One region of the Mesorhizobium sp. M1E.F.Ca.ET.045.02.1.1 genome, then DNA from elsewhere that is predicted to be linked to it. Evidence: riboswitches for the same ligand, from Rfam matches in the RefSeq annotation. Region 1 holds a riboswitch; each other region holds the start of a gene.
What was found. Region 1 has a riboswitch for thiamine pyrophosphate ahead of thiC (phosphomethylpyrimidine synthase ThiC). Riboswitches for the same ligand answer to the same signal wherever they lie in the genome.

Region 1 (4,988 bases):
TTTCTCCAGTCGCTGACACCTGGAACACTTTCCGCGGCCATGACGGCTTCGTTTAATGCCGCCGACTTCGCGGAGATCCGGGCATGAACCGCTCCGCTGTCTGGCATCCCTTCACCCAACATGCCACCGAGCCGGTGCCGACGACGATCGTGCGCACCGAAGGCGCCTATGTCGAGACGCGCGAGGGCAAGCGCATACTCGACGCGATCTCCTCCTGGTGGGTCATCACCCACGGCCATCGCCACCCGAAGATCGTGGAGGCGATCCGCGAGGCAACTGAGACGCTCGACCAGGTGATCTTTGCCGGCCTCAGCCATGAGCCGGCCGAGCGATTGGCTTCGGCGCTGGTGGACATGACGCCGGCGGGCCTCGACTGGGTCTTCTTTTCCGACAGCGGCTCGACCAGCGTCGAGGTGGCGCTGAAGATGGCGCTCGGGTTTCAGCGCAACAATGGCGCGCCGCGCTCGCGTATCGTCGTCATGGAACACAGCTATCACGGCGACACCATCGGCACGATGAGCGTCGGCGCGCGCGGCGTCTTCAACGCTGCTTACGAACCGCTGTTGTTTCAGGTCGACACCATCCCCTTCCCTGCCGCCGGCCACGAGCAGCAGACGCTCGATGCCTTCGAACGGCTTTCGCGTGACGGCGAGGTTGCCGCGCTGATCGTCGAGCCGCTGGTGCTTGGCGCCGGTGGCATGCTGATATATCCGGCCTCAGTTCTCGCCGAACTCAAGCGCATTGCCGAGCGCTCGGGGACGCTTTTCATCGCCGACGAAGTCATGACCGGCTGGGGCCGCACAGGCACCATGTTCGCCTGCGAACAGGCGGCGGTCGCGCCCGATATTCTGTGCACATCCAAGGGACTGACGGGTGGATCGTTACCGCTTGCGGCGACGCTTGCCACCGACGCGATCTTCCGAGCGCATTACTCGACGGATCGGTCCAAGACCTTCTTCCATTCGAGTTCCTACACTGCAAACCCGATCGCCTGCGCGGCAGCACTGGCGAATGTCGAAATCTGGAACGACGAGCCTGTGGCGGAACGCGTGACAACCCTGTCGAGGATGCAGGCGCAGAAGATTGCACGGTTCAACGGGGACCCGCGTTTCGACAATATGCGCACGGCCGGCACCATCGCCGCGCTCGACCTTCGTGTCGGCAATGCAGGCTATCTCGCCGAGGTCGGCCCAAGGCTGCGCGCCTTCTTCCTCGAGCGCGGATTGCTGGTGCGCCCCCTCGGCAACGTCATCTACGTGCTGCCGCCCTATTGCGTCACGTCGGACGAGCTCGACCAGCTTTACGACGCTTTCGACGAGGCTGCTGAACTTGCGGGCGACAAAAGATGAACCGCACGGCGCGCATCATCGGCCTTGGCCATCATGTGCCGGCGCGCCGGGTGGGCAATGCCGAGATCGAGGCAAGCCTCGGGTTGGAAGGCGGCTGGATCGAGAAGCGCACCGGCATCCGCTCGCGTTTCTGGGCGGAGCCTGGCGACACGCTTTCCGGACTGGCGGCCAAGGCAGGCGACATGGCGCTGCAAGCCGCCGGCATCGACCGCAAGGATATCGGCCTGCTGCTGCTCGCCACCTCGACGCCGGATCATCTCTTGCCACCGAGCGCGCCGCTGGTGGCGCACAGGCTCGGCCTTGAAAGCGCCGGTGGGGTCGACCTGGCCGGTGCCTGCGCGGGGTTCATCTACGCCATGACCTTCGCCGACGGCTTCGTGCGCCTGCACAACAAGCCGGCCATCGTCATCGCCGCCAACATTTTGAGCCGCCGGATCAATCCGACCGAGCGGGCGAGCGCCGTATTGTTCGCCGATGCCGCAGGTGCGGTGGCGCTGGCTCCGTCAAATGATCCCAGCCACGGCATACTCGGTGCCTCGGTTGCCTCGGATGGGTCCGCTTATGGCCTGATCCATATCCCGGCAGGCGGCAGCAACCGTCCGTTCTCCGACGAAATCGACATTGCCGAAACCCGCATGACCATCGCGAACGGCCGCGACGTCTTCGTCAAGGCCGTGGAGATGATGAGCCGCTGTTCCGTCGAGGCGCTGGCAGCGGCCGGCCTTTCGGCACCAGAGATCGCCCGTTTCGTGCCGCATCAAGCAAATGCCCGCATCTTTAACGCAGTCGGGAAATCGCTCGGCATCGAGGACGGGCGCATCGTCAAGACCATCGCCGACCATGGCAATTCGTCGGCCGCGACGATCCCCCTATCCCTGTCGGTGGCGCACGGGGCAAAACCCTTTCGACCGGGCGAGAAGCTGCTGCTGGCAGCCGCCGGCGCAGGCCTTACCGGCGGGGCGCTGGTGGTTGGCATTTAGACGGGCCGATTCTGCCCTGATGTGCGCCTGGCGATTACATTTTCATAAATCTTTACAACGGCATCAACAGTCATGGTCGATTCTGCGCCCCTCTGTTGCAAGGGTTGGGGACGGCCTGAGTGCGTCGGCTATAGGTCGTGTTGCCTGACGCGCTCGCTTCATCATCGCTCTACGATGACGAGGTGAGCCGTGTCTGCATCACCCGAGGATGGTTTCAACCGTCATCGCCTGCGCGGCAGAGTTCGCTACGATTGACACAGACCACGGATCGCCTCGAGCGCCAAGATCACAAGATGTGCGTCATTGCAGTGGCACTTTCGAGGCTCCCGTGGGCCTCAAGAGTTGACAGGGCGGCGTCGCATCGTCCAACCTAGGCGCCTCACCAGGGGAGTCCCGGCAAGGGGCTGAGATACTGCTATCGCGCGCAGTGACCCGTTGAACCTGATCCAGTTCATACTGGCGTAGGGACGGTGCGAGGTTTCGCGGGTCGGCAATCCGGCTTCGGCATTCGGGCGGTGCCCGTCTTCCATGCGAAGCGTCACTTCATCCTCTTCGCGTGGACTGGGTCTCCGTTGCAATCGAGCAAGGAGGCTCACTCATGAATGCCCTTACCCCGACCGTCACCGTCGGCGAATTGCCCGCTTCGAAGAAAGTCCACAAACCGGGCCAACTTCACCCGGGCCTGCGTGTCCCGATGCGCGAGATCTCGGTTCACCCAAGCGCCGGCGAGCCGCCGGTGACGGTCTACGACTCGTCCGGTCCCTACACCGACGCGACGGTGAAGACCGAGATCGAGCGCGGCTTGCCGCGGTTGCGCGAGGCATGGATCGAGGCGCGCGGCGATGTCGAGCGCTACGAGGGCCGCACGGTCAAACCCGAGGACAACGGCTTGGTCTCCGCCGATCGCCTGACGCCGGAGTTTCCGACGCGCAACAGGCCGTTGCGCGCTACCGGCGGCCGTGCCGTCACCCAGCTTGCCTACGCACGCGCCGGCATCATCACACCGGAAATGGAGTTCGTCGCCATCCGCGAAAACCTCGGCCGTGGGCAGTTGCGTTCGAAACTTCAACGCGATGGCGAGGGCTTCGGCGCCGCGATCCCGGACTTCGTCACCCCGGAATTCGTGCGCGAGGAGGTGGCGCGCGGCCGCGCCATCATTCCCTCCAACATCAATCATCCCGAGAGCGAGCCGATGATCATAGGCCGCAACTTCCTGGTCAAGATCAACGCCAATATCGGCAATTCCGCCGTCACCTCGTCGATGGCTGAAGAGGTCGAAAAGATGGTGTGGGCGATCCGATGGGGCGCCGATACGGTGATGGACCTCTCCACCGGCCGCAACATCCACAACATCCGCGACTGGATCGTGCGCAACTCACCGGTGCCGATCGGCACGGTGCCGCTCTATCAGGCACTCGAGAAGGTCGGCGGCATCGCCGAGGCGCTGACCTGGGAGGTCTATCGCGATACGCTGATCGAGCAGGCCGAGCAGGGTGTGGATTATTTCACGATCCATGCCGGCGTGCGGCTGCCCTACATTCCGCTGACCGTCGACCGCGTCACCGGCATCGTGTCGCGAGGCGGCTCGATCATGGCAAAGTGGTGCCTGCACCACCACAAGGAGAGCTTCCTCTACGAGCATTTCGAGGAGATCTGCGACATCTGCCGCACCTATGACGTGGCGTTCTCGCTTGGCGACGGCCTTCGCCCCGGCTCGATCGCCGACGCCAACGACGCCGCCCAGTTCGCCGAATTGGAAACGCTTGGAGAGCTGACGAAGATCGCCTGGGCCAAGGACTGCCAGGTGATGATCGAAGGCCCCGGCCATGTGCCGATGCACAAGATCAAGCAGAACATGGACAAGCAGCTCGCGGTCTGCGGCGAAGCACCGTTCTATACGCTCGGACCGCTCACCACCGACATCGCGCCCGGCTACGACCACATCACATCAGGCATCGGCGCGGCGATGATCGGCTGGTTTGGAACAGCAATGCTTTGCTACGTCACGCCAAAGGAACACCTCGGCCTGCCCGACCGCGACGACGTCAAGACCGGCGTCATCACCTACAGAATTGCCGCTCACGCGGCCGACCTCGCCAAGGGCCATCCGGCCGCCAAGGCCAGGGACGACGCGCTGTCGCGGGCGCGCTTCGAGTTCCGGTGGGAGGACCAGTTCAACCTCTCGCTCGATCCGGAGACGGCGCGCGCCTTCCACGACAAGACCCTGCCGAAGGAGGCGCACAAGCTGGCGCATTTCTGCTCCATGTGCGGCCCCAAATTCTGCTCGATGCGGATGTCGCACGACATCCGAGCGGAAGCCCAGAAGGAAGGGCTCGCGGCGATGGCGGCGAAGTACCGGGACGGCGGCGACCTCTACATGCCCGTCGACGGCACCGCGGAGCGCACGGACACGCCATGAAGGTGCTCATTCGCGGCGCAGGCGTTGCCGGGTTGACGCTCGCGTACGAACTGGCAATGCGCGGCGCCGATGTGACCGTGGTCGATAAACGCGAGGAGATCGCCGGCAATGCCTCCTGGCAGGCCGGCGGCATGCTCGCGCCCTGGTGCGAGCGCGAGAGCGCCGAAGAGGCGGTGCTGACGCTCGGGCGCGGCGCGGCCGACTGGTGGGACAGAGCATTGCCCGGTCATGTATCGCGTA
Region 2 (4,988 bases), 1.6 Mb from region 1:
AGATCGAGGCCGTCACCGCCTCGATCTTCTTCGGCAGGGATTCCAGCGCGAATTTCTGCTTGAACGAAAGCTTCTTCGCCGGGCCTTTCGCGGTCGCCTGCTCGCCTTTCGGCGCAGAGCTTGCGTCGGTGGTTTCGGCCTTCGGCCTTGCTCTGCGTTCCTCGAGCCTCGAGCCGCCGCGCTGCGCCAGCATGTCGGAGTAGCCGCCGGCGTACTCGATCCAGCGGCCGCTGCCGTCGGGCGCGATCACGCTGGTGACGGTGCGGTCGAGGAAATCGCGGTCGTGGCTGACAAGGATCACCGTTCCGGCAAAGCCGGCGACCAGTTCCTGCAGCAGTTCCAGCGTCTCCATGTCGAGATCGTTGGTCGGCTCGTCGAGCACCAGGAGGTTCGCCGGCCGCACCAGCACGCGGGCGAGCAGCAGGCGCGCCCGCTCGCCACCCGAAAGCTCGCGCACCGGCGTGCGCGCCTGCTCCGGCTTGAACAGAAAATCCTTCATGTAGGAGACGACATGGCGCTGCTCGCCATTGACCACAAGGTTCTCGCCGCGCCCGTCGGTCAGGTAGTGCGCCAGCGTCTCCTGCGGATCGACGGCCTCGCGCTTCTGGTCGAGCGTCGCGATCTCCAGATTGACGCCGAGCCGCACGGAGCCGGCATCCGGCGTCAGCTCGCCGGTCAGCATCTTGAGCAGCGTCGTCTTGCCGGCGCCGTTCGGCCCGACCAGGCCGACACGGTCACCGCGCTGGATGCGGGTCGAGAAACCCTTGACCACGGTGAGGTCGCCGAAGCTTTTGTCGATGGCCTTGGCCTCGATCACCAGCTTGCCGGATTCGGCGGCATCGCTCGCCACCATGGTCGCCGTGCCCTCGGCGCCGCGATGGCTGCGGAAACGCTGGCGCATGGCCTGCAGCTCGCCGAGCCGGCGCATGTTGCGCTTGCGCCTGGCGGTCACGCCATAGCGCAGCCAATGCTCCTCGCGCACGATCTGGCGGCCGAGCTTGTGCTGCTCGCGCTCTTCCTCCTCAAGCACCTGGTCGCGCCATTCCTCGAAATGCGCAAAGCCCCTGTCCAGCCGCCGCGTCTGGCCGCGGTCGAGCCAGACGGTGGCGCGCGAGACGCGTTCGAGAAAGCGGCGGTCGTGCGAGATCAGGATGACGGCCGAGGAGGTGCGGGCAAGCTCCTCTTCCAGCCATTCGATGACCGACAGGTCGAGATGGTTGGTCGGCTCGTCGAGCAGAAGGATGTCGGGTTCCGGCGCCATGACGCGGGCAAGGGCTGCGCGGCGCGCCTCGCCGCCGGAAAGGTCGTCCGGCCGTTCCTCGCCGGTCAGGCCGAGATGGTCCATGAGATAGGTGGCGCGATGCGGATCGTCGGCCGGGCCCAGCCCCGCCTCGACATAGGCGCGCACGCTGGCGAAGCCGTCCATGTCGGGCATTTGCGGCAAATAGCGAACCGTCGCCGAAGGCTGGCGGAAGACCTCGCCGTCCTGCGGCTCGATCAGCCCGGCAGCGATCTTGAGCAGCGTCGACTTGCCCGAGCCGTTGCGGCCGACCAGCGCGATCTTCTCGCTGGCGGAGGCGCTGAGCGCCGCGCCGTCGAGCAGCGGCGTGCCGCCGAAGGTCAGTTTTATGCCGTCGAGATTGAGAAGAGGCGGAGCCATGTCAGCTTTCGGGAAGAGGATAAGGGTGGGCCAGAAGCAGCGCCCGGCCGCGCTCGAGCGCGATCTCGAGCCGTCCCTTGACCTCGTTCGATATAGTGAGCGAGGAGCCGAACGCCACCTTGACGCGATCGAGCGGCCATTTTGCGCCGGTGACCGTCAGGCCGGTGAGATCGGAGAAGCCCTGCACCGAAAACAGCGTGCCGTCGGCATAGTCGAAGCCGGCTGGTTTCCCCGGCAGGATGGGGACACCTTCCTGTGCGCCGCTGGTCAGCAGAATATTGGTGCCGGCCTCGGCCAGCCGAAGCCCAAGCGCCAGATGCAGAAAGGCATGGTCCGCGCGCCTGCCGCCGAAGGCGCCGGCCAGCACCAGGCTGGTGGCGCCGCGCGCGAGCGCTTCGGCGATTGCGAGCTCGCCGTCAGTCATGTCCTTCTCGGCCGGGAAGATCTTGCGCGGCACGGCGGCCAGATCCTCCGGCAGGTCCGCGGGCACCGAATCGAAATCGCCGACCCAGAGCTCCGGCACGAGGCCAAGCATGCGGGCATGGCCGATGCCGCCGTCGGCGGCGATGACGCGCGAGCCTTCGATCTGGCGATCGAGCCGAGGCGTGCGGACGAGTTCGCCGCCAAGCAGGATGGTGAATGTGCCCATGGCCGTCGCCCTTACCAGCCCCGCCCGCGAAACGGAAGCCGGGCGCATCCAAACGGAACGGCGCTCGTTACGGAGTAAGCCGTGATGCATTGGATGCCCGGCAACTTCCGCTTGCGCGCCGCTTCGGCCGGGCCTATGTCTCGAAGCGCTCTAACGGGGTGCCGGACGCTGACTTTCGCGAACCGGCTGAGAGGCAACAAAGCCAACCCGCTGAACCTGATCCGGTTTGTACCGGCGGAGGGATTAGACGTCTCGGACCATCCGACGCCTCAATTCCTTTAACACGAACGAAGGAGGCGCCGATGCGCTCACTATGGTCCCAGCTTATTCTCGCAACCGGCTTGGTTTCGCTGCTGGCGGGTCTCGGGCCCGCCGAGGCGAAGGACAAGCTCGCTGTCTATACCTATGAAAGCTTCACCGCCGACTGGGGTCCTGGACCCGCGGTGAAGAAGGAATTCGAGGCCGAATGCGGCTGCGACCTCGAATTCGTCTCGGTCGCCGACGGCGTGGCATTGCTCAATCGCGTCAAGCTGGAAGGCGCCGGCACCAAGGCCGATGTCGTGCTCGGCCTCGACACCAACCTGACGGCGGACGCCAAGGCGAGCGGCCTGTTCGTGCCGCATGGCGAAGTGTCCGGCATCAACGTGCCCGGCGGCTGGAGCGACGATACCTTCGTGCCCTTCGACTACGGCTATTTCGCCGTCGTCTACGACACTGAGAAGCTGAAGAGCCCGCCGAAAAGCCTGAAGGAGCTAGTCGAGGGCAGCGCCTCCGACAAGATCGTCATCCAGGATCCGCGCACCTCGACGCCGGGCCTCGGCCTGCTTCTCTGGGTGAAGTCGGTCTATGGCGACAAGGCGCCGGAAGCCTGGGCGAAGCTGAAGCAGAAGGTGCTGACCGTGACGCCGGGCTGGAGCGAGGCCTACGGCCTGTTCACCAAGGGTGAGGCGCCGATGGTGCTCTCCTACACCACCTCGCCGGCCTATCACATGGTGGCGGAGAACACCGAACGCTACCAGGCGGCGTCCTTCGAGGAAGGAGAATACCTGCAAATCGAAGTCGCCGGCGTCACCAAGACGGGCGCGAAGAACCCGCTGGCGGAAAAGTTCATCGCTTTCATGACCGGGCCGAAATTCCAGGACGTCATCCCGGAGACCAACTGGATGTTCCCGGCCGGCAAGACCGACAAGCCGCTCAATCCGGCCTTCGACAAGCTGGTGAAGCCGACCAAGACCTTGCTGTTCAGTCCCGAGGAGGTCGCGGCCAACCGCAAAGCCTGGGTGGATGAGTGGCTGGCGGCGATGAGCAAGTAGAGTCCGGCTAGTTCTCGAAAGATGGTTGCTCTACGGCGCCCCCCTCTGTCCTGCCGGACATCTCCCCCTCAAGGGGGGAGATTGGCTGTCACCTCGACTTTCGCCAATCTCAAACGTTGCAGGACCGAGCGGGGCGTTCGAACTTCCAATCTCCCCCCTAGAGGGGGAGATGTCCGGCAGGACAGAGGGGGGCGCGAAGGAACGCGGCGTCGGCTAGCTCACGCCCAGATGGTGCCGCGTGCAGCCCGCGCGCTCTGACTCCCGCATCAGCGCTGGCGTCATCGCCCTCGCGGCAATCGCCTTGCTCATCGGCGGCGCCTTCGCCGGCCTCGCGCTGGAAGGCGCGCACGATCCATCCGGCGCTGTCGCTGCCTTCGACGGCTATCTCCTGCGCGTCGCCCGCTTCACGCTTTGGCAGGCGCTGCTGTCGACACTGCTGTCGGTCGCGCCGGCGCTGCTGGTGGCACGCGCCCTGTCCAGGCATCCGGGCTTTCCGGGGCGTCGCCTGATCCTGCAGCTCTTCACCGTGCCGCTGGCGCTGCCGGCCATCGTCGCCGCCCTTGGTGTGCTGGCGCTCTACGGCCATGCCGGCTATTTTGCCGGCGTTCTCGTCAGGTTCGGCAGCGGTGAATGGCCTGGCATTTACGGCCTGTCCGGCATTCTGATCGCGCATGTCTTCTTCAACCTGCCCTTGGCCACGCGCCTGTTCCTCGAGGCGTTGGGCACGGTGCCCGCCGACCAGTGGCGGCTGGCGAGCCAGCTCGGCATGGGCGCCTGTCCGGCATTGCGGTTGATCGAATGGCCGGCGTTGCGCACGGCCTTGCCGGGCGTCGCCGGGCTGGTGTTCATGCTCTGCATCACTTCCTTCACCATCGTGCTGACGCTCGGCGGCGGACCTGCCGCCACGACTTTGGAAGTCGCCATCTATCAGGCGCTGCGCTTCGATTTCGATCCGGCCCGGGCGGTGGTGCTGACGCTGCTGCAGATCGGCCTGACCTTCGTCATCGTCGCTCTGCTCACGCGGCTCGGCGCCAATACGGTCGGCGATGCCAATCTGCCGGTAGCGCCGCGCCGCTATCTTGCGACAGGCAAGGCTGAAACGGTGATGAACGCCGGCCTGATCGTACTTGCCTTGCTGTTCGTCGCCGGACCGATGGCGGCGACCGTGCTGGCTGGATTGGACGCAGACCTTGGCCGGCTGGCCGACGAGGAGGCCGTGCGCCGTGCGACGCTCACCAGCGCCACGCTCTCTTTCCTCTCGGCGCTGCTTTCGGTGACGCTGTCGCTCTCGCTCATCGCGGCCCGGCGCGCGCTGGCCTTGCGGCGCCGCGAGGGCAGCGCCATGTCGCTGCTCGAACATGCCACC
Region 3 (4,988 bases), 710 kb from region 1:
CGGCAGATGAATTGTCGGCAGATGAATTGAAGAGAAGGCCGGCAGCCTGCTCGGCCATGGCCGGTGAGAGCAGGAAACCGTGCCGGTAGAGACCGTTGATCGTGATCGCGCCGTCCTTCCGACGCTTCACCCGCGGCAGATTGTCGGGATAGGCAGGGCGTACACCCACTCCTGTCTCGACGATTTCGGCCTCACCGAACGCCGGATGGAGTGCGTAGGCAGCATTGAGAAGCTCCATCAGCGAACGGGCGGTGATCGGCCCGTCATGGTCGCTTTCGATCATGGTCGCGCCGACCATGAAGTGATGATCGGCCCGCGGCACGACGTAGATCGGATGACGCGGATGGAGCAGACGCACCGGCCGGGCGAGCGAGACCTCACGCGTGTGGAGGAGCAGCATTTCGCCGCGCACGCCGCGCAAGTCGTCGTCGGCTCGCGCGATGCCCGTGCAGTCGATCACCTGATCGAAGTCGGAAAGGGCAACCTCGCCCGCCTCGAAAAGGAAGACGACGCCCATGGCGCGCAGTTTGCCGGCGAGGGCTTCGAGAACCCGACGGGGATCGAGATGGGCTTCGCCGGCAAAGAACAGGCCCTGGCGGAAGCGACCGGCAAGATCGGGTTCGAGGGCGGCAATCGCCTTTTCGTCGAGCGGCTCACAATTGCGCGTGCGAGCCGAAAAACGGGCAAGCTCGAAGGCGTCGCGCGCGTGAGCGACGACGAGAGTGCCGGCCCTTGTCACGAGCCCGGGCAGCGTCCTTTCCCACCAGTCGGCCGAAACCTTGCCGAGCGTGACAACCGCCTCCTCGGCGCTTTCGCGTTCGCACCAGGGGGCGAGCATGCCGCCAGCGAGCCAGGAGGCGTTGCCGCCTATCTGGCTGCGAATTTCAGCAACCGTGACCGACGCACCCCGCGCGGCCAATTCGTGGGCGACGGTGAGGCCTGCCACACCGGCGCCTTTGACAAGGACGCGGCGCATGGCTCAGTGCGTCTCCCGATCTTTCTGCGCCAAAGCCTGATTTTCCGCCTCGGGCGGTTCGACCGGCATATAGAGATCGCCGCCTGCGCGATATTTCTCCGCCATCGCCGCCATCCCCTCCTTCTGCGCTTCCGCGCGAATGTCGTGGGAGATGCGCATGGAGCAGAATTTCGGCCCGCACATGGAGCAGAAATGCGCCAGCTTGTGCGCTTCCTTGGGCAAGGTCTCGTCGTGCATCGAGCGCGCGGTTTCGGGATCGAGCGACAGGTTGAACTGGTCTTCCCAGCGGAACTCGAACCGTGCCCGCGAAAGCGCGTCGTCGCGGATCTTCGCCGCGGGATGCCCCTTGGCAAGATCCGCGGCGTGCGCGGCTATCTTGTAAGTGATCACGCCGGTCTTGACGTCGTTGCGATCCGGCAGGCCGAGATGTTCCTTCGGCGTCACATAGCAGAGCATGGCCGTGCCGAACCAGCCGATCATGGCGGCACCGATGCCGGAGGTGATGTGGTCGTAGCCCGGCGCTATGTCCGTCGTCAGCGGCCCGAGAGTGTAGAACGGCGCCTCGCCGCAGACGGCAAGTTGCTTGTCCATGTTCTGCTTGATCTTGTGCATGGGAACATGGCCGGGGCCTTCGATCATCACCTGGCAGTCTTTCGCCCAGGCGATCTTCGTCAATTCGCCAAGCGTCTCCAGCTCGGCGAATTGGGCTTGGTCATTGGCATCGGCGATCGAGCCGGGGCGAAGGCCGTCGCCGAGCGAGAAGGAGACGTCATAGGCTCTGGCGATGTCGCAGATCTCCTCGAAATGCTCATAGAGGAAGCTTTCGCGATGATGGTGAAGGCACCATTTCGCCATGATCGAGCCGCCCCTGCTGACAATACCGGTAACCCGGCCGACGGTGAGCGGGATGTAGTGCAGCCGCACGCCGGCATGAATGGTGAAGTAGTCGACGCCCTGCTCGGCCTGCTCGATCAGCGTGTCGCGATAGACTTCCCAACTCAGATCCTCGGCGATGCCGCCCACCTTCTCCAGCGCCTGGTAGAGCGGCACCGTGCCGATCGGCACCGGCGAATTGCGCACGATCCATTCGCGGATGTTGTGGATGTTGCGGCCGGTCGACAGGTCCATGACCGTGTCGGCGCCCCAGCGGATCGCCCAGACCATCTTTTCGACCTCCTCGGCCATCGACGAGGTGACTGCGGAATTGCCGATATTGGCGTTGATCTTCACCAGGAAATTGCGGCCGATGATCATCGGCTCGCTCTCGGGATGGTTGATGTTGGCGGGGATGATGGCGCGGCCCCGCGCCACCTCGTCGCGCACGAATTCCGGCGTGACGAAATCCGGTATCGACGCGCCGAACGCTTCCCCATCCTGTTGCAGCTTGCCCCGCAGCATCTCGCGGCCAAGGTTCTCGCGGATGGCCACAAATTCCATCTCGGGCGTGACGATCCCGGCGCGCGCATAGGCGAGCTGCGTCACCGCCTTGCCGGCCCTTGCCCTCAGCGGACGATTGCGGACGGGAAATTCCGGCGTCAGGCGCTCTCCTGTCGCAAATCCGTTGTCCTCCGGCCTGACATGGCGGCCGTCATAGGACTCGACATCGCCGCGTGCCACGATCCAGTCCTCCCGAAGCCTGGCAAGACCCTTTTCGATGTCCGTTTCAATCGCCGGGTCGGTATAGGGGCCGGACGGATCGTAGACGGTCACTGGCGCCTCGCCGGCGGTCGGGTGAACGGCGATCTCGCGCATCGGCACCCTGATCTGCGGATGGAGGACGCCGGACTTGTGGATCTTCCGCGACGCCGGCAGCGGCCCGGTCGATACGGTCGGGGTCAAGGCATTCATTTGAGGCTCCTTTGCTCGTTGCATTGGAGACCCAGTTCTGTGCCGGAAGGATGTAAAGCCGCCTTGGTCAACCTGTGCGAACAGGTCTTCGGGCATGAACTCCCGCAAAGCGCTTGCACCGTCCCTACGCCAGTATGAACTGGATCAGGTTCAACGGGTCACTGCGCCGCAGAAGCCAGCAGTATCTCAGCCCCTTGCCGGGACTCCCCTGGTGAATGGCCTAGGTTGAACGGGCCGGCGCCATCTTGTCAAGCGTGGTTGGCCGGCAATCGCGAGTCATTGCCGTCGTGGACGCAAGGTTGGAGATCGTGCGGCCCGCCGGCAAGCCGTGCGAATGAAGCACGCGCGCAAGGCTCGAAACCGGATTCATCAATTGTCTTCGGGAACGACTTCCAGCGCCGCGCGACCGCCCCGACTGGCCGATGCCCACAGTGCCATCAGCGGCGCGGCCAGCAGCAGGAAGGGCGGCAGAAGATTGGGGAAATAGATGCGCGTATCGTGGATCGGGAAGACCGCGAACTTGGCGAGCACGCCGAGCACGAGCGCCGCAAGCAGGATGCCGGCGCGCCGGTCGAGCCGGAAGCCGGCGCGGTCGAGCCCGTACCAGCCGGCTAAAGCCAGCACCGAGACGCCGACCCAGTTGTTGACGTTGATGGCGCGCACCACCGAGGCGGCGAAGGCCCTGAGATAGGCCGCCGCCGAGAATGGCGGTTCGAAACCGTCCATATTGTAGTGCTGCTCGATGCTGGAGAACCACAGATGCGGCCACCAGCCGGGGTGCTGGGCCCAGTGCGAGATGGCGAAATAGGCGACGAAAGAGACAGCGAAACCAGCCAGCGCCCCCCACGCCTTCTGCCGGAATGCGACAAGCAGCACGGCGAAGATGGCGAGGAAGACGATGTTGTCCGGCCGCGCCATGAAGGCGAGGAAAAGCAGAATCGCCGTCGCCGCCTCGCGCTTGCGCACATAGGCGAACAGCCCGCCGAGGAACAGCGCCGAGCAGAGAAGGTCAGGCGTCGAAGCCCGCGCGGCGTCGCCGAAATCGGACATGATCAGGACGGCGCCGACGACGGGCGCCAGCGCCAGCGCGCCTTCCGCGCGCAGCCAGGTGAGCGTGATCGCGCCGAACAGCAGCACCGAGAACACCTGCACCAGCCGCATCGCCTCGACCGGCGACACGACATGGCTGAGGCTGGACAGGATCTCGGCGTAGAGGAACTTGATCCGGTACATGCCGAGCAGCGAATGGAAGTCGGCGGCATTCTCCGTCATGTGGCTGCGAAAGCCGCCGCCATCATCGGTCAGCGTCTTGTAGTCGCCGGCCGACACGCCGGCTTTCACCGTGCTGTAGGCATAGTCGTGCAGCGCCTGCGGATCGGGATAGGCGTCTTCCTCGGCGATCGCCAGATAGGGCAGCATGTCCCAATTGGCGTCGGGCATGAACCAGGCCGTGAAAGCGGTGAGCAGGATATAGAGCGAGAAGGTCGCCGCGCCGATCGGCGCGGCCCATCTTGCATAGGCTCCCTCGCCCCAGGCAAGACCGGCGCCGGTCAGCCGGTCGAGCGGATTGGCGGGAGCGACGGGTGATGGCCTGGTCAGCATCGTCTGTCTCAGAGGACCTGGCTTTTGACGAAGTCCTTCACGATCGCCACGATGCCGCGCGACAGGAGGTTGTCGAAGGCATCGACGAAGCGGTCGACATGCTCGCGCTGGCAGATCAGCGGCGGCTCAAGCCGGATGACGTTGCGATTGTACTCGGTGAAGGCGACGAGCACGTCATAGTCGCGCAGGAGCAGCGAGCCGACGAAGCCCGACAGCGAGCCCTTCAGCTTGTCGTCGAGCACGCTCACCACCGGACGCAGCATCATCGGCAGGGTCTGCGAGAAATCGTGGAACTCGAGTCCGACCATAAGACCCTTGCCGCGCACGTCCTTGATGATCTTTGGATATTTCTCCTTCAGCGCCTGCAGCCGCTGCAGAAGGTAATCGCCGGTCGAGGCGGCGTTGTCGATGAGGCCCTCGTCATAGAGGACGTTCAGCGCCTCGATCGCGGTGACGCAAGCCTCGCCCATGCCGCCGAAGGTCGCCATGGCATGGATCATCGCCGTCTTCGGCGTGCCATAGGCCTTCATGTAGACGTCCCGCTTGGCGATCATGGCGCCGA

Region 2: another riboswitch for thiamine pyrophosphate. It lies ahead of thiB (thiamine ABC transporter substrate binding subunit); the one in region 1 lies ahead of thiC (phosphomethylpyrimidine synthase ThiC).
Region 3: another riboswitch for thiamine pyrophosphate. It lies ahead of thiC (phosphomethylpyrimidine synthase ThiC); the one in region 1 lies ahead of thiC (phosphomethylpyrimidine synthase ThiC).

Annotation. Positions count from the first base shown of each region.
Region 1 covers NZ_CP034447.1:3,916,144-3,921,131, reverse strand. The annotation lists gene bioD (dethiobiotin synthase) at 1-87, shown strand, start outside; gene EJ070_RS18940 (adenosylmethionine--8-amino-7-oxononanoate transaminase) at 84-1,349, shown strand; gene EJ070_RS18935 (beta-ketoacyl-ACP synthase III) at 1,346-2,329, shown strand; TPP riboswitch at 2,704-2,815, shown strand; gene thiC (phosphomethylpyrimidine synthase ThiC) at 2,928-4,748, shown strand; gene thiO (glycine oxidase ThiO) at 4,745-4,988, shown strand, end outside.
Region 2 covers NZ_CP034447.1:2,357,471-2,362,458, forward strand. The annotation lists gene EJ070_RS11450 (ABC-F family ATP-binding cassette domain-containing protein) at 1-1,660, opposite strand, end outside; gene EJ070_RS11455 (thiamine diphosphokinase) at 1,662-2,309, opposite strand; TPP riboswitch at 2,454-2,569, shown strand; gene thiB (thiamine ABC transporter substrate binding subunit) at 2,612-3,622, shown strand; gene thiP (thiamine/thiamine pyrophosphate ABC transporter permease) at 3,861-4,988, shown strand, end outside.
Region 3 covers NZ_CP034447.1:4,631,062-4,636,049, reverse strand. The annotation lists gene thiO (glycine oxidase ThiO) at 1-976, opposite strand, end outside; gene thiC (phosphomethylpyrimidine synthase ThiC) at 980-2,824, opposite strand; TPP riboswitch at 2,928-3,044, opposite strand; gene EJ070_RS22230 (hypothetical protein) at 3,194-4,426, opposite strand; gene EJ070_RS22225 (aspartate aminotransferase family protein) at 4,435-4,988, opposite strand, start outside.